DNA from 4 places in the Telluria sp. AZSoR62 genome. Region 3 is predicted to be linked to each of the others. Evidence: predicted binding sites of a transcription regulator. Region 3 holds the regulator's gene; each other region holds the start of a gene.
The links. Region 3 encodes sigma-54, which starts transcription at its own class of promoters, with help from an activator protein. Its sites were predicted from a motif close to TGGCANGNAANCTGCTTT; they were not measured.
Positions count from the first base shown of each region.

Region 1: a site for sigma-54 is predicted at 1,291-1,308, ahead of AC3XQU_RS20860 (PEP-CTERM sorting domain-containing protein). Genes of this name have one in related genera too.
Region 2: a site for sigma-54 is predicted at 1,766-1,783, ahead of AC3XQU_RS13425 (PEP-CTERM sorting domain-containing protein). Genes of this name have one in related genera too.
Region 4: a site for sigma-54 is predicted at 1,685-1,702, ahead of prpB (methylisocitrate lyase). Genes of this name have one in related genera too.

Region 1 is NZ_JBYTST010000017.1:11,534-16,076, forward strand. Features, by position in the region: gene rpoC (DNA-directed RNA polymerase subunit beta') at 1-1,111, shown strand, start outside; gene AC3XQU_RS20860 (PEP-CTERM sorting domain-containing protein) at 1,346-1,996, shown strand; gene AC3XQU_RS20865 (hypothetical protein) at 2,180-2,551, opposite strand; gene AC3XQU_RS20870 (penicillin-insensitive murein endopeptidase) at 2,560-3,024, opposite strand; gene ovoA (5-histidylcysteine sulfoxide synthase) at 3,176-4,543, opposite strand, start outside.
Region 2 is NZ_JBYTST010000007.1:263,821-268,363, forward strand. Features, by position in the region: gene AC3XQU_RS13415 (PilT/PilU family type 4a pilus ATPase) at 1-533, opposite strand, end outside; gene AC3XQU_RS13420 (hydrogen peroxide-inducible genes activator) at 690-1,631, shown strand; gene AC3XQU_RS13425 (PEP-CTERM sorting domain-containing protein) at 1,822-2,793, shown strand; gene AC3XQU_RS13430 (IS1595 family transposase) at 2,927-3,880, shown strand; gene AC3XQU_RS13435 (YaiI/YqxD family protein) at 3,969-4,427, opposite strand; gene AC3XQU_RS13440 (PEP-CTERM sorting domain-containing protein) at 4,502-4,543, opposite strand, start outside.
Region 3 is NZ_JBYTST010000006.1:201,868-206,410, forward strand. Features, by position in the region: gene hprK (HPr(Ser) kinase/phosphatase) at 1-60, shown strand, start outside; gene rapZ (RNase adapter RapZ) at 119-997, shown strand; gene AC3XQU_RS11810 (enoyl-CoA hydratase/isomerase family protein) at 1,076-2,161, opposite strand; gene hpf (ribosome hibernation-promoting factor, HPF/YfiA family) at 2,305-2,658, opposite strand; gene AC3XQU_RS11820 (RNA polymerase factor sigma-54) at 2,715-4,193, opposite strand; gene lptB (LPS export ABC transporter ATP-binding protein) at 4,196-4,543, opposite strand, start outside.
Region 4 is NZ_JBYTST010000018.1:61,160-65,702, forward strand. Features, by position in the region: gene AC3XQU_RS21365 (cation acetate symporter) at 1-1,494, shown strand, start outside; gene prpB (methylisocitrate lyase) at 1,746-2,636, shown strand; gene prpC (bifunctional 2-methylcitrate synthase/citrate synthase) at 2,650-3,810, shown strand; gene acnD (Fe/S-dependent 2-methylisocitrate dehydratase AcnD) at 3,895-4,543, shown strand, end outside.

The DNA.
Region 1 (4,543 bases), on a different contig from region 3:
CGCTCGCCAGGTCGACGAAGTGACCGGCCTGTCGACCCTGGTCGCGATCGATCCGAAGCGCCGTGGTTCCGCAGGCAAGGTTGTGCGTCCGCAGGTCAAGCTGCTGAACGAAGAAGGCCAGGAAGTGAAGATCGCCGGCACCGAGCACGCCGTGACGATCGGTTTCCAGGTTGGCGCGCTGATCATGGTGAAGGACGGCCAGGCCGTCTCGGTGGGTGAAGTGCTGGCACGTATCCCGACCGAATCGCAGAAGACCCGCGACATTACCGGTGGTCTGCCACGCGTTGCCGAGCTGTTCGAAGCACGTTCGCCGAAAGACGCGGGCATGCTGGCCGAAGTCACCGGTACCGTCGCCTTCGGTAAGGAAACCAAGGGCAAGCAGCGTCTGGAAATCACGGACATGGACGGCAACAAGCACGAGTTCCTGATCACCAAGGACAAGCAAGTGCTGGTCCACGATGGCCAGGTCGTGAACAAGGGCGAGATGATCGTCGATGGTCCGGCCGATCCGCAGGACATCCTGCGCCTGCTGGGTATCGAAGCGCTGGCACGTTACATCGTCGACGAAGTGCAGGACGTCTACCGTCTGCAAGGCGTGAAGATCAACGACAAGCACATCGAAGTGATCGTGCGCCAGATGCTGCGCCGCGTGGCCATCGTCGAAGCCGGCGACACCGACTACATCGTCGGCGAGCAGGTGGAGCGTTCGGAACTGCTGGAAGAGAACGACCGCATGGAAGCCGCAGGGAAACTGCAAGCGACCTACGAGAACGTCCTGCTGGGTATTACCAAGGCATCGCTGTCGACCGATTCGTTCATCTCGGCCGCATCGTTCCAGGAAACCACCCGCGTGCTGACCGAAGCTGCGATCATGGGCAAGCGCGACGGCCTGCGCGGCTTGAAGGAAAACGTCATTGTCGGCCGCCTGATCCCTGGCGGTACCGGCCTGGCATTCCACCGCGCCAAGAAAGAGAAGGAAGTGTGGGAGGCGGAAGAGCGCCAGGCACTGCTGCAGCAGGAGAAGGCCAACATGGCTGCCGAACTGCAGGCGATGGAAGACCAGCAGAATGCGGCGGCTCCGGCTGAGCAGCATCATGGCGAGGACGAGTGATCGTTTAGCTGAGCTGACATGAAAACGGCACCCTGAGGGGTGCCGTTTTTTTTGCCGCCTCTTTCCTTGTCGAATATTTTTACATCCGAGCCCCGGTTTCCAAGGTGCTTGTCTGTCGGATCTGGTTTGAGCTCTATAAGTTATTGATTCGCATAACAGAGTTGCAGAAAGGAAAACTTTGGCATAGAAATTGCTTCTTGTAAATTCCTCTCCGTACTAGAACTAGATGCCCGAATGAAGACTATGCCTTACAAATATCTGTCCAAAATTGCTGCAACCGCGGTGCTCTGCCTCGCTGCGAGCCCGAGTTTTGCGTCGGTCGTCTGGGATTTCAGTCCTGCTGTTGCCCAAGACAACGCGTCAGGTGACCGCTGGACCAATATCCTGGATATCCAGCATTTCGCCGAGCAGGTGTCGTTTGATAAAACGACGCGCATCAACGGGATGGACATCTACGGCAGCGATTTCTTTGGTGCCGTGGGCGACGCCGCGCGGATCACGATCTGGAGCGACGCCGGCATCCCAGGTACTGTCCTCGCCAGCTTCGACTCGGCGATCTCCATTGTCGATACCGAGGGCGTCCAGGGCGGCCAGAACCGCCTGCACGCGGATTTCAGCGGCTTCGACATGCTCGCCAATACCAAGTATTGGATCGGCATGACGACGACGACGGCCAACTGGACCCAGTCCGGCATGTACGCTATGCCTGGTGGCAACGGCACGATGGCGCAGTTCTTCAACATGGAGTACCAGGGCCAGGCCGACCTCGGTGACATGGCATTCCGCCTGCACGGTAGCGCTGCAGACGTACCGGAGCCTGCATCAGTGGCCCTGTTCGGCCTGGCCCTGCTGGGCATGGGCGCGGTGCGCCGCCGCAAGTCGTAACGCGCGATTGTTTCTCCAGCTTTCACCGCTGCAGTAAATCGCTGCCGCTGTTGGCTGCTCATGAAGACGGCATCCCGACGGAGGCCGTCTTTTTTGTTGGGAGTGGCTACGGAAGCATCTTCCGCTCAACCCGGTTACGCCTGGATCCCGCACGGAATCCCGTCGTTGAAAGTGCATCAGCGACTAGCAGACGCTACCCCCAATGCTTTTTCCATCGCGAAGATCAAAGCCAAAGCTGCATTCGTATTCCCCTTCCTTGCTCCGACTGCACGTCAAATTGCCTTTGTCGCGGAATCGGACACGCGTGCCGCCCCCTTCCGTGCATGCATCATGTTTATCGGGACCGATCGCGTCGAACAATTCCCGGGCAGCCGAGCCTTCCATTGAAATGGCAATCTTTTTATCCCTGACGGTCGGCGCTCTCGGATCGCCCAGCCCGCCTCCATAAATACGGTAGGTTGCCGCTGCTTTCTTGTAAGGACCGGGCCCGCTGTCTTCGGCGCTAGCGTTCACAGCAAAGGACAGTGCGATCAACAAAAAAGTTAGTTTGAACATGCTTCGCCTTAAAAACGCACTTCGACATGAAAATGGTCGTTGTGACCGGCCAGGGAGCGGACGCCAGGAATGGATATATCGTTGAAACGCACTGCCTTGACCATAGGCTGTTGAAGGAAGAGCCCAATGAGCCGCGCAGTTGCCCCTTGATCGTACTGGCCGTCCAGTCGATTGCACGGCGCTTCTCTCCCATCCCTGCGGATTGCACGTACGTCAACTTCCAGCCCGCTTCGATGGGAACGGTGCGGCTGAAATCGCTCGCCATCTGCCAGGCTGATGTTCCCAACGCCAAATTTGCGGCTGTCGACCTGACACCACTCGCAAGCGACCGCCTGGATGACAGTCATCATTCGTGGATGCGCGAATTGACCCCGTCCGTTACCAGGCGTGCCGTACACGTAGTAGCCCCCGCCTTCAAATCCTTGTGGAAGCACGAAGAAGCCGCGTGCATCCTGCGTTGATCTTTCCCTCATCGTGTCCCTAGGTCAACCCCTGCATGAGCAGTCGAAGAAGCCATTCTTAGGGAATTTGAGGATGCAATATTGATGCTGGCTAAAGCCATCAGTCGCCGTAAGTCGACCAAGGGGCAGTACAGTGTTTGATCGACGACTGCCCCCAGTCAACTCAGACGGACACCTTCCGCACCCACACCGTCAGGTCCGACACCACATATTCATACTTGCGGCGGTGCTCCCGAATCATGAACGGCATATCTTCCCGGTGCACCAGCTCGAACTCCTCGCCAAGCACTTCCTGCAAGCCATCCGCTGACCACTGCGGCCCATCCTCGCCCTCGGTGCCGCCCAGCCACGCGCCTTTCCCCGTGAACTGCTCCATCCAAGAAAACGGCGACGCAAAGACCACGATGCCGCCTTCCTTTACCAGCCCGCGCAGTCCACCCAGGCGTCCGAGGAAAGCCTTGGGACTCGGCAGGCGGCACAGCAGGTTCGACGCGAGCACCGCATCGAAGCCCGCATACTCGCTCGGCAGTGAGCAGGCGTCGGCGCGGCGGAAAGCGACGCGCGCCAGATCCACCCCCGCAGGCGCGACCGCCACCGCCGTCTCGTGGATATCGCCTTCTATCATGATCTTGTAGGGCAGCGAATCACCACGGCGCAAGGCTTCTGCAGCATCGATGAACTGTTCGGAAATGTCGACGCCGGTGACGTGGTCATACGACCGCGCCAGCGCGAAGCTCGCCGCGCCCACCGCGCACCCCACGTCCAGCACGCGCTCGAATCCGCAGCCGTGGCGGCGCGCCAGCGTCACGAGTTGATTCGCGCAGCGCTGCGGGAAATTCCCGACCATGTCGGCCAGCGAGGCCGGCGCCGACTTGTCCGGCGCGCCGTAGTGGAACAGCAGGTACTGCGACAGCACCGACTTGTTCTGGTACTTCGCCGAGCCGCCGCCGAGCAGGCGCACCGCGCTATCGGTGTCGCCGTTATCCGGCGCCACCACGTGAAAGCCCGTGTGCTGGAAAAAATGCGGCCGGAAGTGGAAGCGGGCAAACACCGAGGCTTCGGCGCCGGTGCTGATGAACGAGCCGCCCAGGATCATCTTGTGCTCGCCGTCGAAGCAGGGGGTGCTGAAGTCGTCGTAGAGCGCGTGCACCTTGAAGCCGTCGAGTGGATGGAAGTCGTCCTCGCACCAGTCCCACAGGTTGCCGGCGATGTCGTGCACGCCGAAGGGGCCCGCCGCTGACCAGCCCACCGCTGTTTCGGAGGCGAAGGCCAGGTTCAGGTTGGCGCCGTGCGACTCGGCATACTGCACCGAGCCGCAGCGCATCGCCGCATCGTCGTTGACGCCAGCACGCCCGGAGGCGGCAGGGCCGCGACGCAGGTAGACGTGTTCGGCTTCCGTCGGCAAGCGGTAGCTCCGGCCGTCCTGCGCCGATTTCCAGGCGAGGTAAGCCTGCGCTTCGTGGAAGTTCGCGCACACCGGCCAGTCGAGGGGCAGGTCGATTTCCTCGAACAGGGTGCGCAGCCGGTACTC
Region 2 (4,543 bases), on a different contig from region 3:
TTGTGGACGTACTCCACCGGGTCTTCCACGGTGATGATGTGGCCGGCCGAATTGCTGTTGCGGTAGTCGATCATGGCCGCCAGCGTGGTCGACTTGCCCGAACCGGTGCCGCCGACGACCAGCACCAGGCCGCGCTTGGTCATCACGACATCTTTCAGCACCTCGGGCAGGTCGAGCTTCTCGAAGTTCGGGATCTCGGAGGCGATGGTGCGCACCACCATGCCCACGCTTTGCTGCTGCACGAAGACGTTGACGCGGAAGCGGCACACGCCCGGCAGCGAGATCGCGAAATTGCATTCCATCTCGGCTTCGAATTCCGCGCGCTGGCGCTCGTTCATCAAGGACAGGGCGAGTGCGCGCGTGACTTCGCCGGACAGGCGCTGCTGGCTCAGCGGCTTCATGGCCCCCTGGTGCTTCATGCTCGGCGGAAAATCGCTGGAGATGAACAGGTCGGAGCCGCCCTGCTGGTGCATGACCGTCAGGAGCTTGTGGATATAGGCCTGGGCTTCCGCCGGGCCGAAGGTTGAAGACATGGGTACCTCTCGAGAACGCAGGCGAAAATCCTGCCGGGCAATTATATCGACTATGATTTCACCTATACCCACTGAATGAAAATCTTGGCTGACTAAAAGCCAACATTGTGTCAGGATGCACGTCAATACGGCCGCAACATCCTGGGACCGATACCTATGACATTGACCGAGCTGAAATACATCGTCGCCGTTGCGCGCGCCCGCCACTTCGGCCATGCCGCCGAAGCCTGCTTCGTGGCCCAGCCCACCCTGTCCGTCGCCATCAAGAAGCTCGAAGACGAGCTGGGCGTGACGCTGTTCGAGCGCGGGGGCTCCGAGGTCTCGGTGACGCCGCTGGGCGCCCAGATCGTGGCCCAGGCCGAGCGCGTGCTGGAGCAGACCGCCGCCATCAAGGAACTGGCCAAGCAGAACAAGGACCCGCTCGCCGGTCCGCTGCGCCTGGGCGTGATCTACACCATCGGGCCCTACCTGCTGCCGCCCCTGGTGCGCAACCTGATCGACACCGTGCCCCAAATGCCCCTGGTGCTGCAAGAAAATTTCACCCACAAGCTGCTGGAACTGCTGCGCCAGGGCGAGCTCGACGCCGCCATCGTGGCGCTGCCGCTGCCGGAGCACGGGATGTCGATGCAGACCCTGTACGACGAGCCCTTCGTGGTGGCCATGCCGCGCACCCACCCCTGGGCCGGCCGCAAGGAGATCCCGGCCGACGACCTGAAGCTGGAAACCATGCTGCTGCTGGGCGCGGGCCACTGCTTCCGCGACCAGGTGCTGGAAGTGTGCCCGGAGATGGCGCGCTATTCGTCGCCGGGCAACGGCATGCAGCGCACCTTCGAGGGCTCTTCGCTCGAGACCATCCGCCACATGGTGGCCAGCGGCATCGGCCTGACCGTGCTGCCGCGCGCCTCGGTGGCCGACATGCACGATCCCCACGGCCTGCTGACCTATGTGCCGTTTGCCCACCCGACGCCCTCGCGCCGTGTCGTGCTGGTCTGGCGCAAGAGCTTCACGCGGCGCGCGGCCATCGATGCGGTGGCGCGCGCGGTCGGCGAATGCCGGCTGCCGGGCGTGGAAATGGTCAGGCTGGAAGTGGCTGCCTGAGGCTGCTTTTTAAGCTTATCAATCGTAAATACAAGCGCCATAGCAATGACCGACTGTCGGTAGTATTTACAATGACTACCGGTTTTGATTACCCATTTTTCATAAGCGCTTGAATCCACGCCTTATTTTGTGAATGGCCCGCTTTATGCTTACAGCATTGGAGCTTCATTCATAACTAAAGGGGGATTTCATGAAACAGTTCATCGGTCGTCTATTTTTCGGTGTGGCACTTCTGGCAGGTTCGGCACAGGCTACGCAGCTGAGTTTGCCCGCCGCCAATGAAATGTCGGTTACTACTTATAACGGCTTCAACATCTATTCGCTCGACCTGCTGCGGCAGTGCGCGGCAGCCGGCGATCCACGCTGCCTGCCCGCTTCCGGCCTGCCGGTCCAGTCTTCTCCAGGGCAGATTGCAGACCAGGCGATCGTGCTGGTGGGGTCGAACGGTCCGGACAACACCCCGCCCTTCAATGTGGGCGATCCGGTCGACGATCCTTTCGTGACGCCCGAGGGCAACCAGAGCTCGACCTACGTGATGACGGATGCCGCAGGCCAGTTCACCGGCGATCGGGCAAACACTTGGGAAATTTCCCTTAGCCTGCTGCGCACTTACCTCGACGGCAACGACCTGGTCTTCCTGTTCGATAACAACCAGCGAGGCTCGGGCATGAGCCAGTGGCTCAATGTCTGGGGCCAGGCCCGCATCATCGATGCCGCCGGCAACACCGTCAACGACCTGTGCTTCGAGCTCAGCACGGGCAGCGGATGCAGCGCCGCCTCGCTCGCGAACTACCTGCCGGTGGCAGCCAATTTCTGCGTGAACAAGACCACGGGGGTGTCGTATAACATCGGCACGGCGTCCAATGCCAATTCCTGCGGCCCGCAAGGCTATTACGTTGAAAACAACCTGAGCACCAGCGTTGCGGAGTTTGCCGCGTTCAACCAGACCCTGAGCGACGCCGTGTATAACCTCGTCAATGGAAACTACTTCCTGTCGCTCGACGTCCGCTATACGGGCAACAACGGTGGTTCCGAAGCGCTCTGGATCTGCAGCGATTGCAACGTCGCCGGTCCCAACCAGATTCCCGAGCCGGCAACCCTGCCGCTCATGCTGATGGGCTTCGTTGCAGCCGGCATGTTCGCCCGCAAGTCGCGCAGCTGACTCGTCCGGTGCATACGACAAAGGAGCCTCGCGGGGCTCCTTTTTCTTGGCGCTGTCACCGCAAGGTGTAGAAATTGAACTGTTGAGTTCTTGCGAAGTCCAACCTCCCGTCTGATCGAGCGTTGGATGGGATATGAACGGGACAGGGTTTAGCAGGTGGCTGAAGAAACTGCCCTCGCTGACGCGCCGCCAGCGAGGCCAACTGCTGGACGCCTTGCAACCTGCAATCGGGTTCGAGCGCGTCTGCGCGGCAATTGCGCAAGCCCAGCCCAAGCCATGCTGCCCGGCTTGCAGGGCCGACAAGTCCTACCGCCATGGCTTTACCCGCGGCATCCAGCGTTACCGCTGCCGCGCTTGCCGCAGAACCTTCAGTGCGCTGAGCGGCACGCCCTTGTCGCGATTGCGCCATCGCGCCAAGTGGCTTGACTACCTTGAAAGGATGCTCGAGACGCAAAGCGTGCGCGCGGCCGCCAAGGCAGTCGGCGTACACCGCAACACCAGCTTTCGCTGGCGCCACCGTTTTCTTGCATTGGCCAAGCACGACCGGGCCGAGCGCCTGACGGGCATTGCCGAAGCCGATGAAATGTTTTTACTGGAGTCGCAAAAGGGTTCACGCACCCTGGACCGGCCTGCGCGGCGACGCGGTGGGGTTGCCTCCACGCGCGGGATCACGCACGAACACGTCTGCATCCTGGTGGCGCGCGACCGCACCGGGCAGACGCTCGACTTCATCACGGGCCGCGCTGCAGTGACCAAACGGCAGTTGCACCGTCACCTCGGCGCCAGGCTCGACAAGGATGTGCTCCTAGTGACCGATGGGCATCGCGCCTACCGGGCTTTTGCGCGCGAAGCAGGCATTGCTCACGCTTTCGTGAATCTGCGACTTGGCGAACGGGTGCGCGGCGTCGTCCATGTTCAGAACGTCAATTCCTACCACCAGCGTTTTCGCCAATGGCTCACCCGTTTCCATGGCGTTGCCTCCCGCTACCTGTCCAACTACCTGGGCTGGCGCTGGGCACTCGATGGCGAGCGGATTACTTCAGCAGAGCGGCTGCTGCGAGCGGCGCTGGGCATCTTCCACACATAACGAGGACAGCGCCGTTTTCTTGCTGGCGCAGGTCGGCCGGCGCCCACAGCCACTGTAAGATTTTCCGACCTCGACAGTACCCGACCGCTCAGTTGCCGGCCGCGCGCACCCGCGCCAGCTGGCGGTCGAGCGCGTTGGCGAAATTGCGGCTGTCGGCCTGGCTGAAGGCGGCCGGCCCGCCGGTATCGACGCCGCTGCCGCGCAGCTCTTCCATGAAGGCGCGCATGGTCAATTGCTGGGCGATCGTATCCTTGGTGTACCACTCGCCGCGCGGGTTGAGCGGCAGCCCGCCCTTGTCCAGCACCAGCGCCGCCAGCGGAATGTCGCCGGTCACGACGATGTCGCCGCTACGCACGCGCTCGACGATCTCGGCATCGGCCACGTCGGCGCCGCTCGGCACCTGCAGCGCGCGGATGAAGCGCGAGCCCGGCACGCGGATCAGCTGGTTGGCGACCAGCGTCACGTTGATCTGCGTACGCTCGGCAACGCGAAACAGGATGTCCTTGATGACGCCGGGACAGGCATCGGCATCGACCCAGATGTGCATGATGAAAATGGAAGAGGTTGTCGGCTGTCGATTGTACGGCAACCCCTTCCCTGTCGCACGAGCGAACGATGCGATCAATCGTCCCGGCGGCGGCGCGCCGCCAGCAGGCCGGCCAG
Region 3 (4,543 bases):
GGGATCGATACGCTGCAGGAATTCATGGAGCGTCAACGACAAGCCATGACCGGCGACTGACCCAGGCCGCATGGCTCGCGGGGGACAAGCCCGTGGCGCTTGCGGTATCATCACTGCCATGCACATCGTCCTCATTACCGGTATTTCGGGCTCAGGCAAATCGGTTGCCCTGAATGTCCTCGAAGACGCAGGCTACTACTGCGTCGACAATCTCCCGCCGGCCCTGCTGCCGGCCCTGGTCTACGCTGTCGGCGAAAAAGGCGCGGACAAGATCGCCGTCGCGGTCGATGCCCGCAGCGCCGAATCGCTGGTTGAATTGCCCGTGAGCGTGCGCCACCTGAAGGAAGAAGGCCACAACCTCAAGGTGATGTTCCTGACCTCGAGCACCCATTCGCTGGTGGCGCGCTTTTCCGAAACCCGCCGCAGTCACCCGCTGTCGCACCAGGTGCGTCCGGGGGAAAACCCGGCCTCGCGCCGCACCCTGATCGAATGCATCGCCGAAGAACGCGAACGCCTGTCGGCGATCGAAAACCTCGGCCACGTGATCGACACCTCGGAGCTGTCGGCCAACAAGCTGCGCGAATGGATCCGCGAACTGGCCGACATCGAACACGCGCCGCTGACCCTGTTCTTCGAGTCCTTCGCCTTCAAGGTCGGCGTGCCGCTCGACGCCGACTTCGTGTTCGACGTGCGCGCGATCCCGAACCCGTATTACGACCTGGCGCTGCGCCCGCTCACGGGCCGAGATGCTCCCGTGATCGCCTTCCTGGATGCCCAGCCCAGCGCCACCGAGATGCTGGAAGATATCAAGAACTTCGTCGCCAAATGGCTGCCCTCGTTCAAGACGGACAACCGCAGCTACCTGACCGTGGCGGTGGGTTGCACCGGCGGGCAGCACCGCTCGGTGTACATGGCGGAACGCCTCGGCGCCTATTTCGGAGGCACCGAACGCGTGATCGTGCGGCACCGGGAGCAGCCCAAGCACGTTGCGGTCTGAACGCTTGAAAAACGGTGGGGGCGGGTAACCCGGGCCAACGGCCCGGGTTACCCGCCCCCACCCACATTCAAACCGGCGTCAGGCCAGGTGGTGCAGCGGATGCGCGTAGTCGGGCCACACTGGCTCGAAGAATGCCGCCACCATCTCCGGCGTGACTTCCTCCAGCGTCGCCGGATTCCACTTCGGCGCATTGTCCTTGTCGATCACCAGCGCGCGCACGCCTTCGAGCACTTCGCCGTGCTCGAAATTGCGGCGCACCAGCGAGCGTTCCATGCGCAGGCAGTCGGCCACGCCGAGCGCGGCGCCGCGCAGCAGGAGTTCGCGCGTGACGCACATCATCAGCGGCGAGCGCTGGCGCATGGCCTTCAGGGCCTTTTGCGCGAACGGGTTTTCGTCGCGCGCGAGCGATTCCATGATGGCGGCCACTGAAGCAGCGCTGAAGTGCGCATCGATCACGGCGCGCTGGGCCTGCAGTTCACTGCTGCCGGCGGCTTGCGCAAACGGCGCGGCAAACGCGCGGATCGCCGCAGGCAGGTCGGCGCCCGCGGTCGCCTCCACCAGCGCCATCAGCTCGCCCATCTTCTCGCCCGGCACGAACAGGTCGGCCAGTCCCACATAGATGGCGTCGGCCGCGCCGATGGTCAGGCCGGTCAGGCCCAGGTATTGCCCCAGCTGGCCCGGCGCATGCGACAGGAAATGGCTGCCGCCGACATCCGGGAACAGGCCGATGTTCACTTCGGGCATGGCAACCTTGCTGCGTTCGGTGACAATGCGCAGGCCGCAACCAGGGCCGCCCTGGGCGATGCCCATGCCCCCGCCCATCACCACGCCGTCCATCAGCGCGATATACGGCTTCGGGTAGAAATGGATCAGGTGGTTCAGTGCGTATTCTTCGGTAAAGAAGTCTTCCAGCAGCGCGCTGCCGCCCATCGGCCCGACCTGGCCCTTTTCGTGGAAGAAGCGGATGTCGCCACCCGCGCACAAGGCCTTCTCGCTGGTGCTGCCGATGACGACCGCGTCGATGCCGGCGTCAGTTTGCCAGTCGCGCAGGATCGCGGTGAGCGCGCGCACCATGTCGAGCGAGAGGGAGTTCAGGGCTTGCGGCCGGTCGAGCGTAATGACGCCGGTGCGGTTGGCGACGCGGGTCAGGACGGTGTCGGTCATGGAGATGCTCTGTGATCGAAAAGACATGCATTCTACAGAACAAAAGCGTGAAATTGGAAGCGTGCAAACGTAACAGTAAAGGGAGCGCCCAGCAAAAAGGGCGTCCCCTCAGACGCCCCTGCTGTCATTGCTGCTGTGCGTATTTACGCGACGGCGGCTTCGCCGGTATCCGGCAGGCGCTTGTGCGCCACGTGATTATGGTTTTGCAGCATGGACTTGTGCTTGATGACCTGGCGGTCCAGCCTGTCCATCAGCATGTCGATCGCCGCGTACAGGTCTTGCGCGGCGCTGGCCACATGCAAAATTTTTCCTGATACTTGCAGGTTGATCTCGGCTTTCTGCCGTTTTTCTTTTTCGGTGAGATTATCGATGGCGAGGAACACGTGGGTGTCGATCACGTGGTCGAAATGGCGGGTAATGCGCTCGAGCTTATTCTGAACGTATTCACGAATTGCGGGAGTCACTTCAAGATGATGACCACTGATTGTGAGGTTCATACACACTCCTTTGAAATGTTGCCCTGCCGGCACCACAAGGTAGGTGGGACAGTGCTTTACAGAGACTTGCGGAGGCTGACGGGAGGGATCTTGAGGGCTTCGCGGTATTTGGCTACCGTCCGGCGCGCAATGACCATACCTTGTTCCCCGAGCATTTCCGCGATCTTGCTGTCGGATAAAGGGTTCTTAGGGTCTTCTGCTCCTGTCAATTGCGCAATCAGCGCGCGGATCGCCGTGGAAGATGCTTCTCCCCCCGCTTCGGTGGCGACGTGGCTTCCGAAGAAGTATTTCAGTTCAAACATGCCGTGGGGGGTCAACATGTATTTCTGCGTGGTTACACGGGAAATAGTGCTCTCGTGTAGGCCTAGTGTATCAGCAATCTCGCGCAGCACAAGCGGACGCATGGCAACCGCGCCGTGGCTGAAAAAGTTGCGCTGGCGCTCAACAATTGCCTCGGCTACGCGCAGGATCGTGTCGAAACGCTGGCGCATATTCTTGATCAGCCACTTGGCTTCCTGCAGCTGTGCGCCCATCTGGCTCTCGCTTTTTCCCTGCTTGAGCAGGTTGGCGTAAAGCGAGTTCACGCGCAGCTTCGGCATCACATCCGGGTTCAGCATGACCGACCAGCCGCTCTTGGCGCGGCGTACGATCACGTCCGGCACCACGTAGTCCGAGGCAGCGGACGCAAAGGCCGCGCCGGGATGCGGATTGCACTGGCGGATGACGGCCTGGACCTCGCGCAGGTCTTCGTCGTCGCAGTCCAGCGCCTTCTTGAGCTTGGTGTACTCGCGCTGGGCGAACCAGCTCAGGTAGCCTTCGACGATGCTCAAGGCCAGGCGCCGCGTCACCATCGGCACGCCCGGCATGCGACGGATCTGCAGCGCCAGGCATTCGGCCGCGCTGCGGGCGCCGCAGCCGACCGGGTCCAGGCTCTGCACCAGCGCCAGCGCGCAGCGCAGCTCGTCCATCTCGATCTCGAGTTCGGCGGGCAGGCGCGCGTGGATGTCGTCCAGCGGCTCCTCCAGGTAGCCGTTGTCGTCCAGCGCATCGATCACCAGTTCGGCCAGCGCGCGGTCGCGCACGCCGCAGCCGGTGGTGCGAACCTGCTCGGCCAGGTGCTCGCGCAGCGACACGCTGCACGCTTCCAGCTGCGGGCGGCCGTCTTCGTCGTCGCCGCTCCTCGCGCCGCCGCCCTCGCCGCCCCAGTCGCCGTCAGGCTCGCCGCGGTCGCGGTCGCCGTCCTCGAAGCCGTCGGCATCGGGCTTGGCGGCCTCGCCTTCGCCGCCTTCCTGTCCCGGCTGCGCGGCCGGGGCTTCGGCGCTGGAGGGGGCGCTGTTGATGGCGCCGTCGGCCAGCAGCCGCACCGAGTGGTCGAGCGGATCGTCGAGCCGTTCGAGCAGCGGGTTATCGGTCAGTATCTGCTCGAGCTCCTGGTGCAGTTCGAGCGTGGACAATTGCAGCAGCCGGATCGACTGCTGCAGTTGCGGCGTGAGCGCCAGGTGCTGCGACGTGCGGAGTTGCAGGGACTGTTTCATGGTCACATGCGGAAGTGTTCGCCGAGGTAGACGCGGCGCACCGACTCGTCGGCGATGATGTCGTCCGGACGGCCCGAGGCCAGCACCGCCCCCTGGTTGATGATGTAGGCGCGGTCGCAGATGCCGAGCGTCTCGCGCACGTTGTGGTCCGTGATCAGGACGCCGATGTTGCGCTCCTTCAGGAAGCGCACGATGCGCTGGATCTCGATCACCGCAATCGGGTCCACGCCGGCAAAGGGTTCGTCCAGCAGCACGAAGCGCGGATTGGTAGCGAGTGCGCGTGCGATCTCGACGCGGCGGCGCTCGCCGCCCGACAGCGACAGCGCCGGGTTCTCGCGCAGCTTCTCGAT
Region 4 (4,543 bases), on a different contig from region 3:
GCATCGCGCACCCGTTCGGCGTCCGATTTCTACACCGCGGGCGGGGGCATCACCGGGTTCCAGAACGGGCTGGCGATCGCGGGAGACTTCATGTCGGCGGCGTCCTTCCTCGGCATTTCGGCCGCCGTCTTCCTCGACGGCTTCGACGGCCTGATCTACGCAATCGGCTTCCTGGTGGGCTGGCCGGTCATCACTTTCCTGATGGCCGAGCGCCTGCGCAACCTGGGCCGCTTCACCTTCGCCGACGTGGCCGCCTACCGCTTCCACCAGAAACCCATCCGCGTGTTCGCCGCCTCCGGCACCCTGGTGGTGGTGCTGTTCTATCTGATCGCGCAGATGGTCGGGGCAGGCCAGCTCATCAAGCTGCTGTTCGGCTTGGAATACTGGATGGCCGTCGTGATCGTCGGCGTCCTGATGATGGTCTACGTGCTGTTCGGCGGCATGACGGCCACCACCTGGGTGCAGATCATCAAGGCCGTGCTGCTGCTCTCGGGCGCCTCCTACATGGCCTTCGCCGTGCTGGCGCAATACAACTTCAGCCCGGAAAAACTGTTCGCCACCGCCACCGAAGTGCATGCCAAGGGCTTTTCCATCATGGGGCCGGGTAATTTCGTGAAAGACCCGATCTCGGCGATCTCCTTCGGCATGGCGCTCATGTTCGGCACCGCCGGCCTGCCGCACATCCTGATGCGCTTCTTCACCGTCCCCAGCGCCAAGGAAGCGCGCAAGTCGGTGCTGTGGGCCACCACCTGGATCGGCTATTTCTACATCCTCACCTTCATCATCGGCTTCGGCGCGATCGTGCTGGTCGGGACCAATCCTGCCTTCACGGACGCGTCCGGCAAACTGCTGGGCGGGAACAACATGGCGGCCGTGCACCTGGCCAAGGCCGTCGGCGGCGACATCTTCCTCGGGTTTATTTCGGCGGTGGCCTTCGCGACCATCCTCGCGGTGGTGGCCGGCCTGACCCTGTCGGGCGCATCGGCCGTCTCGCACGACCTGTATGCAACCGTGTTCGCCAAGTCTACCGCCACCAGCGGCAGCGAGCTGAGGGTGTCGAGGATCACGACCGTCGTGCTCGGCATCATTGCCGTGCTGCTGGGGATCGCCTTCGAGAAGCAGAACGTGGCCTTCATGGTCTCGCTCGCCTTTGCGATTGCCGCCTCGGCCAACTTCCCCGTGCTCTTCATGTCTGTGTTGTGGCGCAATTGCACCACGCGGGGCGCGACAGTCGGCGGCTTCCTCGGCCTTGGTACGGCGGTGATCCTGACACTGCTATCGAAATCGGTCTGGGTCGACGTGCTGGGCAATGCGGAAGCGATCTTCCCCTATACCTCGCCGGCCATTTTCTCGATGCCGATCGGCTTCATCGGGATCTGGCTGTTCTCGGTGATGGACGCCAGCCCGCGCGCGGCGATCGACAAGGCCGGCTTCGAAGCGCAGGAAGTGCGTTCGGAAACCGGTATCGGCGCCGCCGGGGCCAGCGGGCACTGAGCCGCTGCCGCCTGGGCAGGCAAAGGCCGGTTCCAGCCCCGCAACTGCGGGGCTTTTATTGCTATCATGTTCCATTTGGAGTTTCATGGTGAAACATCATGAAACGCCTGAGTGCCCGGATACTGCCGGTTGGGCATGAAAACACGGCCAAGTGCTTGAATTTGCGCGCGTGAGCTTCCCGCCACCCGGCTGGCACGTCCCTTGCATGAGAGGGCTGGTATTCGTTCAACGTATCACTCGAAAGGTTTAGCATGAGCCAGTATTCAGCCGGTGCGGCATTCCGCAAGGCAGTGCAGGAAGAATCCCCGCTGCAGGTCGTCGGCGCCATCAATGCCAACCATGCCCTGCTGGCCAAGCGCGCCGGGTTCAAGGCCATCTACCTGTCCGGTGGCGGCGTGGCCGCCGGCTCGCTGGGCCTGCCGGACCTGGGCATCTCGAACCTGGACGACGTGCTGGTCGACGTGCGCCGCATCACCGACGTGTGCGACTTGCCGCTGCTGGTCGACATCGACACCGGCTTTGGCGCCTCGGCCTTCAACGTGGCCCGCAGCGTCCGTTCGCTGATCAAGGCCGGCGCGGCCGCCTGCCATATCGAAGACCAGGTCGGCGCCAAGCGCTGCGGCCACCGTCCGGGCAAGGAAATCGTCGGCCTGGACGAGATGGTCGACCGCGTGAAGGCGGCGACCGACGCCCGCATCGACGAGAATTTCGTCATCATGGCGCGCACCGATGCGCTGGCCGTGGAAGGCCTGGACGCCGCGATCGAACGCGCCGTGGCCTGCGTCGAAGCCGGCGCCGACATGATCTTCCCGGAAGCCATGACCAGCCTCGAGATGTACAAGCAGTTCGCCGAGGCCGTGAAGGTGCCGGTGCTGGCCAACATCACCGAATTCGGTTCGACCCCGCTGTTCACCGTCGAGGAACTGAAGAGCGCCCATGTGGGCCTGGTGCTGTACCCGCTGTCGGCCTTCCGCGCCATGAACAAGGCGGCCGAAAACGTGTACAACGCCATTCGCCGCGACGGCACCCAGCAGAACGTGCTGGACACGATGCAGACCCGCGCCGAGCTGTACGACCGCATCGATTACCACAGCTACGAACAGAAGCTCGACGCGCTGTTCGCCCAAAAGAAAACCAAGTAATCCAGGAGACCGCATGAGCACCCAGAACAACGACACCCCAACGTTCAAGCCGAAGAAATCGGTGGCCCTGTCCGGCGTCGCCGCCGGTAATACCGCGCTGTGCTCGGTCGGCAAGACCGGCAACGACCTGCATTACCGCGGCTACGACATCCTCGATATCGCCACCACCAGCGAATTCGAGGAAGTGGCCTACCTGCTGGTGCATGGCAAGCTGCCGAACGCGGGCGAGCTCAAAGGCTACAAGGCCAAGCTGCGCTCGCTGCGCGGCCTGCCGCAGGCGGTCAAGAGCGCGCTGGAAGCGCTGCCGGCCGGCGCCCACCCGATGGACGTGATGCGCACGGGCGTGTCGACCCTGGGCTGCACGCTGCCCGAAAAAGACGATCACAACGTGCCCGGCGCGCGCGACATCGCCGACCGCCTGATGGCTTCGTTCGGCTCGATGCTGCTGTACTGGTACCACTACAGCCACAATGGCAAGCGCATCGAAGTCGAAACCGACGACGATTCGATCGGCGGCCACTTCCTGCACCTGCTGCACGGCCACGCGCCGAAGGAAGAGTGGGTGCGCGCCATGCACACCTCGCTGATCCTGTACGCCGAGCACGAATTCAATGCCTCGACCTTCACCGCCCGCGTCATCGCCGGCACCGGTTCGGACATGCACTCGGCGATCACCGGCGCGATAGGCGCGCTGCGCGGCCCGAAGCACGGCGGCGCCAACGAAGTCGCGCTGGATATCCAGAAGCGCTACGAGAACGCCGACGAAGCCGAGGCCGACATCCGCAACCGCGTGGCCAACAAGGAAGTCGTGATCGGCTTCGGCCACCCGGTCTATACCATCAGCGACCCGCGCAACGTGGTGATCAAGGAAGTGGCCCGTTCGCTGTCCGCCGAGGGGGGCTCGATGAAGATGTTCGACATCGCCGAGCGCCTGGAATCGGTGATGTGGGAAGTCAAGAAGATGTTCCCGAACCTGGACTGGTTCTCGGCCGTCTCGTACCACATGATGGGCGTGCCGACCGCCATGTTCACGCCGCTGTTCGTGATTTCGCGCACCTCCGGCTGGGCCGCGCACGTGATCGAGCAGCGCATCGACAACAAGATCATTCGCCCGAGCGCGAACTACGTGGGTCCGGAAGACCTGCAGTTCGTGCCGATCGCGGACCGGAAGTAATAGACAGTACCGCCAGCCTCAACCGTCATCCCGGCCCTCGCCGGGATGGCGGTTCCACGGTCAGCTAATTCATCGAGCACCATCATGAACACCAATCACCGCAAACCCCTCCCTGGCACCACCCTCGACTATTTCGACACGCGCGGCGCGATCGATGCGATCCAGCCCGGCGCCTACGACACGCTGCCCTACACCTCGCGCGTGCTGGCCGAGAACCTGGTGCGCCGCTGCGACCCCGCCACCATGACCGATTCGCTCAAGCAGCTCATCGAGCGCAAGCAGGACCTCGATTTCCCGTGGTTCCCGGCGCGCGTGGTCTGCCACGACATCCTGGGCCAGACCGCGCTGGTCGACCTGGCCGGCCTGCGCGACGCCATCGCCAGCCAGGGCGGCGACCCGGCCCTGGTCAATCCGGTGGTGCCGACCCAGCTGGTGGTCGACCACTCGCTGGCCGTCGAATGCGGCGGCTTCGACCCGGACGCTTTCGCCAAGAACCGCGCCATCGAAGACCGCCGCAACGAAGACCGCTTCCACTTCATCGAGTGGACCAAGAAGGCCTTCCAGAACGTCGACGTGATCCCGCCGGGGAACGGCATCCTGCACCAGATCAACCTCGAGCGCATGTCGCCGGTGATCCAGAGCGAAGCCGGCGTGGCCTACCCCGACACCCTGGTCGGCACCGACTCGCACACCCCGATGGTCGACGCCCTGGGCGTGATCGCCATCGGCGTGG